2 regions of the Allomesorhizobium aridi genome follow, and region 1 is predicted to be linked to the other one. Evidence: riboswitches for the same ligand, from Rfam matches in the RefSeq annotation. Region 1 holds a riboswitch; the other holds the start of a gene.

Region 1 (7,789 bases):
TTCGCCCTCGACAGTCCACTTGACGTCGCCTGACGCGATCGGCGGCGCGATACTTGCCGCTCCGTCGAGCGCGTCGGTCGAGGGCTCCGGCGGCGCGTTGTCCCCGCCCGGCAGGCCGGTGTCCTCGCCGTCCCAATAGCCGCGCAACGCCGCGAGGTCGAAGATCGCGCGCCGCCCCAGCGAGCGCACCAGCACCTTTTTCGAGTCGGTGTATACGGCCACCTCGTCCGGCCTGTTCTCCCCCAGGATCACATAGCGACAGACCGCGCCGCTTTCGTTGACGAAGCCGTGCCCTGCCTTCTGCCCGGCCGGAAAGCAGGCATAGTCGCCCGCCTTCATCTCATACGATCCAGCGCCGATGCGCACCGTCATCGAGCCTTCGAGGACATAGACATGCTCCTCCTCGAAGATGTGATAATGCGCCGGGTTGCTGCGCATACCGGGCGCCAGTTCCTCGATCGCCACGCCGACATGATAACTTTCGCCAACCGCGGCCAGCGTCAGGTGGCGATAGCGTATGCCGAAGCGTGGAACGTCGGAGACCTCGACCCAGGGCACCGTGGCGGAAGAGATAGGCTTTAACGGCGAGGTCGACATGAGCAACCCTTTCATCCCTCGGGCAAGGGAATGAATTCCTCTTCGTCGCCCGGAACAATATCGAAGCGGCCGGTCTTCCACTCGTGCTTGGCCTGCTCGATGCGCTCCTTCGAGGACGAGACGAAGTTCCACCAGATATAACGCTTGGAGCCGAGCGAGGCGCCGCCGAACAGCATGAAATGCGCGCCCTCTTCCGATGAGACCACGATCTCGTCGCCGGGCCTGAACACCAGCAGGCGGTCGGACGGAAATTCGTCGCCGGAAATCGTCACCATGCCGTCGAGCACATAGATCGCCCGCTCCTCGGCGTCGGCGGGAATGCTTATCCGCGCGCCGGGCGCAAGACTTATGTCGGCGTAGAGTGTGTCCGTATCCGTGCGCACCGGCGAACGAATGCCGGAAAGGCTGCCCATCACCAAGCGTCCCGACGCTCCGTCATACTCGAACCGCGGCAGCAGATCGCGGCCGGTGTTCTCGAAGACCGGGGCGGTTTCCTCCTTGTCGTCGGGCAGCGCCAGCCAGGTCTGCAGCCCGGACACCGACATCGGCGCGCCGCGCAGTTCCTCCGGCGTCCGCTCGGAATGGACAATGCCGCGGCCAGCCGTCATCAAATTAACGTCGCCCGGCGCGATCACCATCTCGGTGCCGAGCGAATCGCGGTGCCTGATCTTGCCGTCGAACAGGTATGTCACCGTCGACAGGCCTATGTGCGGATGTGGCCGCACGTCCAGCGCCTGCCCGGCGCGCAGGATCGCAGGCCCCATGCGGTCGAAGAAGATGAACGGCCCCACCAGCCGGCGTCTGGCCGTCGGCAGGGCGCGGCGCACCTGAAAGCCGCCTATGTCACGGGCATTGGGAATGACCATCAGCTCGATCTGGTCGCAGGCGAAGGCATCACCGGCGACAGGGTCGTTTCCCGGAAAGAAGCTCATGGTTTACACCTCGCAACCTGCCGTCGAATTCGGTTCTTTTCCCGTTTTCGAAGATAGCCTATATCTTTCTACATGAACCAGCTTCTTGAAAAAGCCGTGGAAGCGGTGCGGCAGATGCCGCGGGACGACCAGGAAAAGATCGCGCGTTTGATGCTGAGCCTTGCAGAAGGCGACCAGTCGCCGGAACAGACCGAGCCGACGCACCTTCCCGATATTCTGGAAAGCCTAGCCCAGCTTCGCCGCGGTGAATTCGCCAGCGACGCCGACGTCGAGACTGCATTTCGCAGCTTCGGCTCGTGAAGATCCGCTTCACCAAGCGCGCAACCGAATGTTTCGCCGGATGTCCGGACCTGAGAAGATTCTGGTGTCCTCTGCGCTGAGGCATGGATTCCCGACACTCTCCGCTGCGCTTCGCTCGCTCACGAGGTCGGGAATGACGGCTTTCATTTCATCTCCGGCAATCTTCAGCGCTGGCGACTGGCCGAAGCGGTAAAGGAAGTACGTCATTCCCGGCCTCGTGAGCGAGTGCGAAGCGCGAGCGGAGAGTGTCGGGAATCCACGCCTCGCCCTGTCGGAAGTCAAAAGCGATGCAGAACAGACGGGCACCGTGTCTCGCATGCGAACAGGTTTCCATAAACAGGTTCCAGGCTTGCGCACCGCGGCCTGACCGCGCCAGTCATGCGTACCGGATCACCATCCTGGCGCGCGCCTTGGCGGCTTCTTCCTCGCGGTTCTTCGGCGGCTGCGTCGTCTCCAGCGAATCGATGAGTTCGCGGGCGCATGCCGCGATCGAACTGACCGCCTTCTCGAAGGCTGCCTCGTTGCGCTTCGAAGGCTTGGTCGATCCGCTCAGCTTGCGCACGAACTGGAGCGCGGCGTCATGGATTTCCTCGTCCGTCGCGGGCGGATCGAAATTGAACAGGGTTCTTATGTTTCGGCACATGACTTGCTCCCGGTCTGTCCGATACTCAACGTTGCGGGTTTTGGTTTCCCTCTATCTGGGCCCGACACGCCTGGCGATCAACTGCCTGGAATTCTGATCCCAATCCGATGAAATCCAGAATGCTTGTCGGTTAGCCGCCCTACTCCGCGTCCAGCGGCTCCGTTCCGGCCGGCTTGCCGTCACGCGACAGCCTGATCTTCTCGACTTTGTCCTCAGCGGCCTTCAGCAGCCGGTCGCAGTGGATTTTCAGCGCCTCGCCGCGCTCATAAATTTTGATCGACTTGTCGAGCGGCACGTCGCCGCGCTCCAGGTCGTCGACGATGCGCTCCAGCGCCTCCAGCGCCTGCTCGAAGCTCATCGCCTTGATATCTTCGTTGGCTTCATCCGCCATCATTCATCCTTTCATCATGCGCGCGACATGGGCCGCGACCGAAAACGACAATCCTTGCAGGTCGTAGCCGCCTTCCAGCACGCTGACCAGCCGGTTGCCGCAATGGCGCGCGGCGCGGTCCATCAATTGTCCCGTAGCCCAGTCGAAGTCTTCCTCGGTCAGGTTGATCTCGGCCAGCGGGTCGCGGTGATGCGCGTCGAAACCGGCGGAGATGATGATCAAATCAGGCGCAAAACCATCGACTGCCGGCAGCACGCGCGAGCGGAACGCTTCGCGAAAAGCCTCGCTGCCGCTCTGCGGCGCAAGCGGCGCGTTGACGATATTGCCCGCGCCCGTCTCGTTTTCAGCGCCGGTGCCGGGATAGAGCGGCATCTGGTGCGTGGAGCAATAGAGCACCGACGGATCGTCCCAGAAAATGTCCTGGGTGCCGTTGCCGTGATGCACGTCCCAATCGACGATCGCGACGCGCCCGGCCCCGTGCTTCTTCTGCGCATGGCGCGCGGCGATCGCCACATTGTTGAACAGGCAAAAGCCCATCGCCGTGGTCTTTTCCGCATGGTGGCCAGGCGGGCGCGAGGCGACAAAAACATTGTCGGCCTTGCCCGAAAACACGTCGTCGACGGCAGCATTGGCCGCCCCCACGCCGGTCAGGGCCGCCTGCCAGCTTTTCGGGCTGACCGAAGTGTCAGCGTCGATGCTGACAATGCCCTCCTCCGGGATCGCTCGGCGGATGTGCTCGACGTAGCTCTCGGGATGGACATAGAGGATCGTCGCCTCGTCGCCTTCCGGCGCCTCGACGCGGTCGAGATGGGCGAATGCCTCGTCATCAAGTGCGCGGGCGATAGCGCGAAGCCGGTCCGGCCGTTCCGGATGACCGGGCGGCGTCAGGTGTTCCAGAAAGATCGGGTGCGAATAGAGGCGTGTCGTCATCCCTTCAGTCTATCAGCAATGGCGGTGGTGGCCACGCCATACATGCCCGAAGGCTGGGGAAATCGCACCGGTGCCCGCCAATGTCGCACCGGAAGGATGCATCTCGCCTCGCCTTCGCGTATCGTCGCCGATGCTGCCAGGTGCCCGCTGCCAAGCGGGAGAATCGGGAACACGGTTGAAATCCGTGGCGTGCCCAACGCTGTAAGAGGGACTGCATCGGCTAGGTCGTGACCTAGTGGCCACTGTTGCTTGCAACGGGAAGGCGCCGATTTGCGGGGTGATCTCGAGCCAGAAGACCGGCCTTGCAGACATTGTCGACCGCTTGGTCAGGCGGGCCGATTTCGATCGCAAGGGGACAAGCGATGCCCGAACACCCGACCGCCGGCGACGGCGAACCTTTCGACCAGACCGCCAGAGACGCCGTCTATCGCGCTATCTTCTCGCGCCGCGACGTCCGCAGCCACTTCCTGCCCGACCCGCTCGACGACGCCGTCCTGGCGCGCCTGCTGATCGCCGCCCACCATGCGCCGTCGGTCGGCTACATGCAGCCGTGGAATTTCATCGTCATTCGCGACAACTTGCGGCGGCAGCAGGTGCGCGACCTTTTCCTTGCAGCGCGCGAGCAGGAACTGCCCAACATCGCGGAGGAGCGGCAGGCGCTCTACCGCAAGCTCAAGCTCGAGGGCATCTGCGAAAGCGCGCTCAATCTGTGCATCACATGCGACCGGCGGCGATCGGAAAATTCGCCGCTGGGCCGCTGGCACAATCCGCAGATGGACCTCTACAGCACGGTCTGCGCGGTCCAGAATTTCTGGCTGGCAGCGCGCGCGGAAGGCGTCGGCGTCGGCTGGGTTTCGATCCTCGAAACGCAGGCGCTGCGGGAGTTGCTGCAGATACCCGAGCATGCCGTCCCCGTCGCCTATCTCTGCGTCGGTCGGGTTTCGGAGTTCGCGCCAAGGCCCGACCTCGAAGCGCGTGGCTGGGCAAAGCGGCTCAAGCTGTCCGACCTGATCATGAGCGAGACGTTTTCCGGGGCGGGCGAAGCCGCGCTGAAGGAGATCGTGGACCGGACCGCGTAGCCGAGCGGCGATGATGGCTGCGCTGGTCAGCTTGCGGGCGCACCGGCCCAGCCGCCAAACGGCGCCGAGGCCTTGTCCTTCAGCTCGCGGAACTGTTTTGAGGTTTCCGACAACCGCTGGTCCCACTCGGGATCAGGCGTCTGGCCTTCGATCGCCGTGAAATAGACCTGCATCAGGGCGGCGATGCAGAAGGGTTCGATGAAGGCGGCGCTGAACGCCCAGGTGAAGACGATGGCGAGAACGAAGCCCCAGCCGGCGAGCTCTCCCGGCATGGCGTAGAGCACGGCGGCCGCCGGAGCCAGCGTCGTCAGGAAGACGACCAGCGCCAGCCCCCACATCAGAATGGACAGCCAGAGCGCGTTCTTCAGCATGGTCTTGCCGTTCTGCGCGTAGAGCACCACGCCCTGCCTCGCCGTGTCGAAGGGCGCGGCGCTGTCGGTGCGGATGTTGTAGCCGAGTATGATCTCGTCGACATAGGTCAGCGACATGCGGATGACGGCGTTGAAGAACTTGACCAGCCCGCTCAACCCGGGGATCGGGACGAAAGCGGCGATGCCGCCGAGAAGGCCGGTGATGGCCCTGAGCACGCCCTTGATGAGTTGATCCAGCACGAACAGGATATTGGCTTCCGCGAAACGTTGGGTGACCACCTGCCGCGCATAGGCGATCTGGCTTTGCCCGCCGGGCACTTCGCGGCCCTCGATCAGGTGAACCATCACCGCTATGTGGCCGGCCTTGACGATGTAGAGGATGTATTCACGGATCCAGTAGACCGCGGCCGAGACCAGCCCGAAGCCGATGATGCCGCCCCAGAGCGCGAAGGTGACCGGGCCTCCGCCTTCGCCGAGTATGTGGCCGGTTCCGTAGCCGACGCCGGCGCCCATGCCGGTTGCCGCGATATAGGCGATCGTGATGCCGAAATAGACCACCATGCGAAACAGCACGAAGGGCCACGTCCTGGCGACGATGCCCAAGGTCCGGCCGATCTCGAAATCCCACATGCCCCGAATCCCCACCCGGACCTTCGGCGCAGAATCGCCGGTCACGGAATATTGTCAACCGAAGGGCTCGATCCGGCCGCGTTTGGGCCGATAATCACGATGAAGCGAAACGGATGCGGACCAGCCAGATGAAAAGAACCAGCTTTCTCGCGGCGGCGCCGCTGCTTTTTCTTGCGATCGTGGAGGCACCCGCCGCCGATCCGCCGCGCTCCGGGCATCCGGTGTTCGATCGCGCCGTGGAACTCGTGACCGACAATTTCCATGACGAATCGGCGATCGACCGCTTCGCGGCGGCAGTGCGGCGCGAGATCGAGGATCCGCAATCTCCCGTGGCCAAGGCAAGCTCGCCGGACCGCGTCGACGAAGCGATCGACGCTGTGCTGGCCAGCCTCGATGCTTCCCATGTGGGACGTTTCCAGCCCGACACGATCGACTATTTCGAATTGGCCGACATTTTCCGCTATGCCATCCGCAACGACATGCGCCGGCTGTTTCCGCCCGAAGGCGAGGTCAGCTATCCCGGCGTCGGCATGATCGCGCGGCCGCAGAACGGCGTCCGTTTCGTCAGCGATGTCTATGACGGCTCGCCGGCCGACCGCGCCGGCATCCTCGTCGGCGACGAGGTTCTGTCGGTGGACGGCAAACCCTATCACGAGATCGAATCCTTCAGCGGCAAGGTTGGCAAGCCGGTCGAAATAAAGCTGCGGCGGCAGGCCGGGGCGGAGCCGATCACCGTCAAGGCCACGGTCGAGAGGTTGAAGCCGCTGTCCACTTTCGAGAAGGCGATCGAGGAAAGTGCGGCGGTGACGACGCATGACGGCCGCAAGATCGGCTATGTCCGGCTCTGGACGCTCGCCGCGCGCAACTCGATGGGCGAGGTCGCCGAGGCGCTCGCCGAAGGCAAGCTCAAGGATGCCGACGGGCTGGTGCTGGATTTGCGCGGGCGCTGGGGCGGCGGCAGCTCCGATGCGGCTGAACTCTTCGTCGGCGACACGCCGCCCTTCCGTCTGATCCCGCGCAAGGGCGAGGACGTGCTTGCCAATGTCCGCTGGCGGCGGCCGGTCGTCGCCATCATCGACGAGGGTTCGAGAAGCGGCCTGGAAGTCTTCGCCTACGCGCTGAAGGTGAACGGCATCCCGCTGGTCGGCCAGCGCACCGCGGGCGCGCTGCTTGCCGGCCGCGCCTATCTGCTGCCGGACGACAGCCTGCTCGAAATCGCGGTATCGGATGCCGTGCTCGAAGAGAATACGCGTCTGGAAGGCAGCGGCGTCGAGCCCGATTTGCCGGTCCCGTTCAGCTTGCCCTATGCCGCTGGCAACGACCCGCAGCGCGACGCGGCGGTTGAGGAGATGAGGCGGATACTGGCGAGAGGATGATTGCTCCGGGCCTACTTATTCTCCACGAGCAGTCCGTTGAGCAGCGTCTTGAACGCCTTCACTGCTTTTTTCGAGGTGGCCGCCGGGTTCTCGGCATTGGCGATCCACTGCGCCGCATAGAGCGAAGCGCCGCTGACCAGGCGGGCGGCCGCTTCCGGATCGATATCGCCGATGCGGCCTTCCTCCTTGAGTTGGGTCAGGTTCCTCGTCATGGACGAGATACAGGCGTTGGCGTTGGGCCATTGCGAGGGATCGCCGAGCACGGCCGGGCCGTCGCGCAGCATGATGCGCTGGATCTCGGGCTCGAGCCGCCATCTCGATATAAGTCACCGACTCGTCGACGAAACCCTGCCAGCGGTTGAGCGCCTTGGCCGAAACGGCGCACAGCCGTTCGTTCATCTCGGCGTCGATCTCGGCGATGACGGCTTCGAGCAGCCCCTTCTTGTCGCCGAAATGATGGTAAAGCGCGCCGCGCGTAAGCCCTGCAGCGGCGGTGAAGTCGTCCATCGACGCCTCGGCGTAGCCGACCGCTCCAAACGC
Region 2 (7,789 bases), 950 kb from region 1:
GATCGTTGCGGCATTGTGGCCGCTAGCGGCCGCGATGAACTTTACGGTGTCGCCCGGCGCGATCTGGGCGAAATCAGGCTCGTAGACCATCGGGCCCGTCTCGTTGCGGTTGAGCATCTTGATGTCGTGCGTCTCGGCACAGGCGGACGACATTGCCTGCGACAGGAACAAGGTCAGAATTTGCAAGCGCATGGGTTTCCTTTCAGGAAGCTGGATGGAAGCGGAACATGTGCGTGCCGTCTGCCGGGTCGGTGAGAATGCTTGCGCGAACGCCGAACACCGCGCCGATCCGCTCGACAGTCAGCACCTCGTGCGGAGGGCCTAGTGCGACGAGCCGGCCGCCGGACAGCACGCCGACGCGATCGCAGGAGAGCGCCTGGTTCAGATCGTGCAGCGCGACAACCGATGTGACTGGCAATTTCGCGACCAGGTCGAGGATCGAGAGCTGGTGCTGGACATCGAGGTGGTTCGTGGGCTCGTCGAGAAGCAGTATCTGAGGCTGCTGCGCGAGCGCCCTCGCCAGGTGGATCCGCTGGCGCTCCCCACCGGATAGGGTTGCCCAGGAACGGCGCTCGAACCCTTCCATGTCGGTGTCGGCAAGCGCTTGCGCCACGATGAGGTCGTCTTCCGGCGACCATGGCTGCAGCGGCGTCAGCCACGGCGTGCGGCCAAGGTCGACCGCATCTTTCACGGTGATGGCCTCAGTGGTCTCTGCCTGTTGTTCGAGAAAGGCGATCAGTTGGGCGACGGCGCGGCGCGGCATCGCGCGAAGCGCCTCACCCTTGACGCGAACGTCGCCTGACGTCGGTTGTCGGATGCCTGCCAGCAGTTTCATCAGTGTCGACTTGCCGGAGCCGTTCGGCCCGACGAGACCGAGCGTTTCATCCTCGTTCACCACGAGATCGACCCCAGTGACGATCGGTTTCCCTCGCACTGACCAGCTGAGATTGTGTGCTTCCAGGATCATGGCGCGCCCCGCCCGCGGATCAGGATCACCGCGAAGGCCGGCGCTCCAACGAGTGCCGTAATGACGCCGATCGGCAGGACCTGTCCGGGAATAATGGTGCGTGAGAGCACATCCGCGGTGATCAGGAACACCGCGCCGATAAGCGCCGTCGCCGGTCCTAGCCTCCCGTGGCGCACCCCGACGAGAAACCGCGCCGCATGCGGGATAACAAGCCCGACGAAGCCGATCGAACCGACGATGCTCACCATCACCGCCGTCACCAGCGCCGTGAAGCCGATGAGAACCACCTGCACTCTGCGAACTGGCACTCCCAGCGACGACGCCGACTCGGCGCCGAAGGCGAAAGCGTCGAGAGCGCGCGCATACCAGACGCACGCGGCTAACCCGACCAGGGCTATCGGGACCGCCAGCCATACGTCGGGCCACCGTGCGCCGCTTAAATTGCCCAGCAGCCAGAACATGATACCGCGCGCTTGCTCGGCATTGGCCGACTTGGTGATGATGAAGGAGGTCAGCGCGTTGAAGAGCTGCGACCCGGCTATGCCTGCGAGCACGATCTGTCCGGCGCCGCGCGACGTAACGCCACCGCCAGCCGCGCGCGCCAGTATCGCCACCAGGGCAAAGGCTGCGACGGCGCCGACGAAGGCTCCAAGCGACATCGAAATCGCGCCGGCGCCAAAGCCGGCGACCGTCACCGCCACCGCGCCGGTCGAGGCACCGGCGGAAATGCCGAGAAGATACGGGTCCGCCAGCGCGTTTCGCAGCAGCGACTGCAGCACCATGCCGGAGATTGCCAGGCCCGATCCGCAACAGGCCGCAATGATCGCACGCGGCAGGCGGTAGTTCCAGATGATTCCAATGTCGATCGGGTCGAGCACGTAGGCCGAACCAAAGATCTTGTTGGCCAGAGTCTGCAGGACGATCGAGACAGGGATCGGCGTCTCGCCGATGCAGGTTCCGGCGAGCACCGCCACAACGAGCGCGGCGAAACCGAGCGTCCCCCGGCCGAGCCGGGAGAGGTAGATCTCTTGCGAGGCGGTCCGACTCACTGTGCCAGTCCGAAATCCTTGAGCGATTTCGACAGCACCTCGATGCCGGCAATCGTGCGGATGGTCGCATCCATCGCATGTGCGTCCATGACGACGATGCGGTTGTTCTTGACCGCGTCCATCTGGCTCGCGACTGGATCGGATTCTAGGAACTCCAGCTTCTTCTCGTAGTCGTCAGCGGGGAAACGGCGGCGGTCCATCCTGGCGATGACGATCAGCTTCGGGTTGGCCTTGGCGATGGTCTCCCAACCGACAACTGGCCACTCCTCGTCGGACTCGATGATGTTCTTGATGCCGAGCTTGTCCATCATGTAGGCCGGTGCGCCCTTGCGGCCCGTGACATAGGGGTCGATGTCCATCTCGGCGCTGGAGAACCAGAAGACCGCCGAGACGTCCTTGAGGTCGAGCGCCTTGGCGCGTTCGACGGCGGCATTCTCGCGCTCCGCCAGGCTGGCGACGAGTTCCGCACCCTTGCCCTGGATGTCGAAGATCTGCGCCAGTTCGCGGATGCCCTGATGGATAGTGGCGGTGGAAAAGAGCTCGCTGCGCGTGCCATCGACGCCGACCGTATTGTCCTTGGCGACGCAGTCGGCCGGCAGCACATAGGTCGGTATGTCGACGTCATGGAACTGGGTGCGGGTCGCGACGATTCCGTCAGGACCGACATGCCAGATGAACTGAGCGGTCACCAGTTCCGGCCTCTTCGCGACCACGCTTTCGAAGCTCGGATCGTTGTCGGCCAGGCGTTCGACCTTGTCATTGACCTCTTTGAACTCAGGCAGCACCTCGTTGAACCAGACCGAGGTGCCGGTCACCTTGTCGCCTAGGCCGAGTGAGTAAAGCACTTCGGTCGCCGCCTGGCCGACCGTAACGGTCGACGCAGGCGCCTTCTGGAAGGTCAGCGTCTCCCCGCAATTCTCGAGGGTCAGCGGATACTTGGTCGGCTCGGCCGCTGCGGCCGCCGTGAGGAAGGCGAAGCTAGCAGCGGCAAGCGCAAGGCGTGAAACAGTCATGACGCGAACATCTCCGATCGGTTGCTGGCAGGGATCGAAGGATCTCGGGTCAGGACGGCAATGATCGTCATCGCGTCGCAACGGACGAGATGCGGCTGCACTTCACGTGTGGCTAGCGTCATCGACAACCTCCCCGGACACCCCGCCCGGCGCGTTAAGTTACGGGTGTCGGTAGGTCTCCTGACTGACGGGTCATCGTCCCTCTCGGCCTTCCCGGGGGCTAATCCCAGTGGCATGATCGAGATGAACTTACCGCCTACAGTTGCGGGGGCAGTTTCGTTTCGCGGCAAGCCGCGGCGAATTCCCTGTTATTTCCTTACGGAAACCGACACCCGTTCCTAACCAATCCTCTGGCTCGCATCAAGCGGTGCCTTTCCGAGCCCCATATATTTGTGCCTCTTCGAGGCTGTTATGTTATTATGTAACAGATCAGAGCTGCTTAACCAAGGACAGCAGCAAATGCAACCACTATGGACGAACACCGCAGCGACGCTCGCGCTGCTCGCGGGAATCAGCGAAGCCTCCGCCGACGAGAAAGAGGCATGGCGTCTGTACGTTTCCGACCACGCCGCACCGACCGTGACGGCGGGCGTAGAGGCCCTTTCTTTCCATCAGTTGTTCGTGGTTGCCGCTTTCGACAATCTCGCCATTCTGCAGGACGATGATGCGGTCGGCGCCGCGGATCGTGGCCAGTCGGTGGGCGATGACGAGCCCGGTCCGGCCTTCCAGCAGTTTTATCAGCGCCTTCTGGATCAGCATCTCGGTGCAGGAATCGATGCTGGCCGTGGCTTCGTCGAGCACAAGGATCTTGGCGTCGGCGACCAGTGCCCGCGCGAAGCTGATCAGCTGGCGCTGCTGGCCGAGCGAGAGATTGCCGCCGCGCTGCTCGAGTTCGGTGTCGTAGCCATCAGGCAAGTGTTCGATGAAGTCATGCGCGCCAACGTCCTGTGCCGCGCGGACCACCTCTTCCCAGCTGGCATCGGTCTTGTGGTAGCGTATGTTCCACCGGCCAACGGCGATGTCACGTTAACTAGCGGTCAGCTTTTTGGAGGATAGAGCGACGGTATGAACGCTTCGCCTCTCGGATAGAACCCGCTGGATAGCCTCGATTGAGCACACCTCGTTGCCCACCACAAGAACGGTTGCGAGCGGGTTCGTCATCGCATGGTGCTCCTACGGTCCGAGTGGTCGGCGTTCGCGCGGTGGACAGCGAGCGTGACGGGCGTACGGGACTTGGGCGTCTTGTGGATAAAATTGTAGCGCGCCACGTGATAGCTCGGGTCCAAGCCGTAGAAATTGCGCCGCATCCGCCGCAGTTCCTCTTCCCGATAGGCGGCAAGCGGTTTCTCGGCCTCGTCGCCAGCGCGGCGCGCCCGTTTGGCAGCAATCCGCCGGGCAAGATCGGGAGAGGCCGCGAATTCGGTGGCAGCGCGGAGCAGTTCCCAATCGGCGGATTCTACATTTCCCGGCAGGCGCCGGGTGGCGAGCCCCAGTTCAAGCGCCTCGTCGACCCCCATCGGCAGCCTTGCCTGGGTCACGCGGCGGGCTCGGTCCTCGCCGACCCGAGCCGGCAGCAGATAGGTCCAGTATTCCGAGCCGTAGAGATTGCCCATGTCCTTGTAGTGCGGATTGAGGATGACGCCCTCGCGCATCCAGACTTCGTCGGCGGCAAGCGACAGGAAGACGCCGCCAGCCCCGGCATTGCCGAGCACCGCGGAAATAACCAGTCGGTCATCGGTCTCGATGATCTCGCGCACCAAGTCGTTCATCGCGTTTATATTGCGCCAGGATTCGTCGGCGGCGCTGTCGGCGCCCTCGATGATGCCGAGATGGATGCCGTTCGACCAGCGATCCGCGTCGCCCCGCAGCACAAGAACCGGAAGCGAGCGTGCCTTGGCCCTCGTGATCGCCTTGCGCAAGGTATCGCAATCTTCCGACGACATCGCGCCGTTGTGGAAGCGGAATTCCAGAAGTCCGACGCCGTTCTCCTCCCGGTAACGGCAGGGTTCGGGTCCTTCGATGATGGGCAGATCGCTTGCTTCGGCACCGAGCAGCCGGAGCGCCGGCAGTTTCAGCGAGCGGGAATCCGGTCGCCGGAGATGGCCGATCCACAGCGCCCCCTCACGGAAGGCCATGGCGAGAGCGTGCCGCGAACGGCCGATGAGCGCGCCGGCAGGCCCCGGAACTCCTTCCGCACGCTCGGCGTCAAACACCAGGAAAGTCTGTCCGGCGATCGTCATCGTAGCCCCGGGATCTCCGTCCGACGCCCGGATGATGCGTAGCGCTTCCTCGGCCGAGTGTCGGGTCGGGTCGAGGATACGGTCGGACCTCCGGCAGGCGGGTCGCTCGCACCCTCTGCCCCAGTTCGCCGGCAGCGCCGCCCCTTCCCTGCGCTCGATGCGGCCGATCGCTTCGAAGACGCAGGCTACGGCAGCCTGGGTCACTTCATGTCGGTAGAGGCTCGACTTCCGAGCGGGGCGCATCGGAAATTCCGCCCAAGCCCAGACGGGCCCCGCATCCATCTCCTTCCGAGCCTCGATCAGTGTGACGCCCCAGGTCACTTCGCCGTCGAGGATCGCCCAGTCGAGGGCGCTCGGGCCGCGATCGCCACGGATGCCCGGATGGACGATCAGGCAGAGCGTTCCGCGCCAGACATCGGCCGGGATCGGCCGCTTGAGGAAGGGCGCGATCACGAGGTCCGGCGAAAAGAGAACGACCGCCTCGCGAGTGAAGTCGTCATGGATGTCGAGCTCGACCGTCACTTCGTGACCAGCCCGTCTCAGGTCGACATGCAGGCGCTGGGAGAGCGAGTTGAAATTGTGGCAGAGAAGCAGGATGCGCATCACCCTCTCTTAGCAGATCCGGGGCAGTTGTTCGCCCGACAGCCAGTCGACAATCCGGCCGCCGCCAAACGAGGTCGTCATCTGGACAAAGCAGTTGTCGTCGGCCACGACGTGGCCGACCAGCGCCGCCTCGCTGCCAAGCGGATGCGCGCGCATCGTCGCGAGCACGGCGTTAGCGCCCTCCGGCGCCACGACTGCTACCAGTTTCCCTTCATTGGCGACATTGAGCGGATCGAGGCCGAGGAACTCGCAGGCTGCAGCCACTTCCGGTTTGAGCGGGATCTTGTCTTCGTCGATGCGGAAGCCGACCCGCGACTGGCTGGCGATCTCGTTCAGCGTCGCGGCGATGCCGCCACGCGTCGGATCGCGCATTAGCCGGATATGCGCCCCGCCAGCCGCGACCATGTCTGCTACCAGCCCGTGCAAGGCCGCGCTGTCGGATGCGATGTCGGTGTCGAATTCCAGGTTCTCTTGTTTCGACATCACGGCGACGCCATGGTCTCCGATCGAGCCGGAAATGATCACGGCATCACCGGGCCAGGCGGCGTCCGACCGGAGATCGAGCCCGTCCGGAACCATGCCGACGCCGGCGGTCGAGATGAAGACACCGTCGGCCTTGCCGCGCTCGACGACCTTGGTGTCGCCGGTGATGATCGGCACGCCGGCCTCGCGCGAGGCGGCGCCCATGCTCTGGGCGATGCGCTCGAGATCGGCGAACGGAAAACCCTCCTCGATGATGAAGCTTGCCGACAGATAGAGCGGTACCGCGCCCGCCATGGCGATGTCGTTGATCGTGCCGTGCACGGCGAGGGTGCCGATATTGCCGCCGGGGAAGAAAAGCGGCGAAACGACGTAGCCGTCCGTGGTCATCACCATCCGCCCGCCAGGCACCGAAAAGGCCGACTGGTCGTTGCCGGCCCTCAGCCAGTCATTGTCGAAAGCCTTGTGGAAAATGCCCTCGATCAACTGGCCCATGGCGCGCCCGCCGGCCCCGTGCGAAAGGTCGACACGGCCGTTCGCGACATCGAGCTTGCGCCTGTAGGCCTTGATCATCATGTTCATGCGACCGCCCTCCCGACATCCACCTGCCGCGCCTTCTCGCGGAAGCGGCCATAGGTCCAGTGCGCGGCGCAGGCGCCCTCCGACGACACCATGCAGGAGCCCATCGGCGTATCGGGCGTGCAGACCGTGCCGAACAGCTTGCAATCGGCCGGCCTCTTGACGCCGCGCAGGATCGCGCCGCATGCGCAGGCCGGGTTGTCCTTCGCGGCGGGCGTCACCATCGAAAAGCGCTTCTCGGCGTCGTAGGCCACATATTGCGGCCGAAGCCGCAGCGCGCCATAGGGCACTTCGCCGAGACCACGCCATTCGAAGCTCTCGCGCAGCTCGAAGAAATTCGCCACCTCGGCCTGGGCCTTTTCGTTGCCGAGCGCGGTCACCGCGCGGATATACTGGTTCTCGACCTCGTGCCTGCCGTCATTGACCTGGCGCACCAGCATCAGGATCGCCTGGATGACGTCGAGCGGCTCGAAGCCCGCCACCACCACCGGCTTCTGGAATTCCCCGGCGAAGAATTCGTAAGGTTCGGTGCCGATGACGGTCGAGACGTGCGCAGGACCGACGAAACCGTCGATCTTGATCGTGCCGAGCTTGCGAACGTCAGGGCTTTCCAGGATGTTCTGGATCGCCGCCGGCGTCAGCACGTGATTGCAGAAGATCGAGAAATTGCCGAGCCCCTTGGCTATCGCCGCCTTGAGCGCGAGCGCGGTCGGTGGCGTCGTGGTCTCGAAGCCGATGGCAAAGAACACCACTTCGCGTTCGAGCTCGGCCTCGGCGATCCTGAGCGCATCGAGCGTCGAATAAACCATGCGGATATCGGCGCCGGCCGCCTTGGCCTTCAAGAGGCTCGATCCGTTC

Evidence for each region. Region 1 has a riboswitch for cobalamin ahead of bluB (5,6-dimethylbenzimidazole synthase). Riboswitches for the same ligand answer to the same signal wherever they lie in the genome.
Region 2: linked by a shared signal. The riboswitch ahead of ACG873_RS31170 (ABC transporter substrate-binding protein) and the one ahead of bluB (5,6-dimethylbenzimidazole synthase) in region 1 are both predicted to bind cobalamin.

What each region holds. Positions count from the first base shown of each region.
Region 1 covers NZ_CP171729.1:661,672-669,460, reverse strand. The annotation lists gene ACG873_RS05235 (cupin domain-containing protein) at 1-597, opposite strand, end outside; gene ACG873_RS05230 (pirin family protein) at 609-1,529, opposite strand; gene ACG873_RS05225 (hypothetical protein) at 1,626-1,829, shown strand; gene ACG873_RS05220 (DUF2277 domain-containing protein) at 2,206-2,472, opposite strand; gene ACG873_RS05215 (exodeoxyribonuclease VII small subunit) at 2,612-2,863, opposite strand; gene ACG873_RS05210 (histone deacetylase family protein) at 2,867-3,793, opposite strand; cobalamin riboswitch at 3,915-4,113, shown strand; gene bluB (5,6-dimethylbenzimidazole synthase) at 4,156-4,872, shown strand; gene ACG873_RS05200 (hypothetical protein) at 4,899-5,873, opposite strand; gene ACG873_RS05195 (S41 family peptidase) at 6,002-7,249, shown strand; partial or broken gene ACG873_RS05190 (TetR/AcrR family transcriptional regulator) at 7,261-7,789, opposite strand, start outside.
Region 2 covers NZ_CP171729.1:5,900,392-5,908,180, reverse strand. The annotation lists gene ACG873_RS31185 (pseudoazurin) at 1-192, opposite strand, end outside; gene ACG873_RS31180 (ABC transporter ATP-binding protein) at 203-967, opposite strand; gene ACG873_RS31175 (FecCD family ABC transporter permease) at 964-2,016, opposite strand; gene ACG873_RS31170 (ABC transporter substrate-binding protein) at 2,013-3,029, opposite strand; cobalamin riboswitch at 3,182-3,374, opposite strand; partial or broken gene ACG873_RS31165 (ATP-binding cassette domain-containing protein) at 3,615-4,031, opposite strand; gene ACG873_RS31160 (enoyl-CoA hydratase-related protein) at 4,187-5,872, opposite strand; gene hypE (hydrogenase expression/formation protein HypE) at 5,882-6,934, opposite strand; gene hypD (hydrogenase formation protein HypD) at 6,931-7,789, opposite strand, start outside.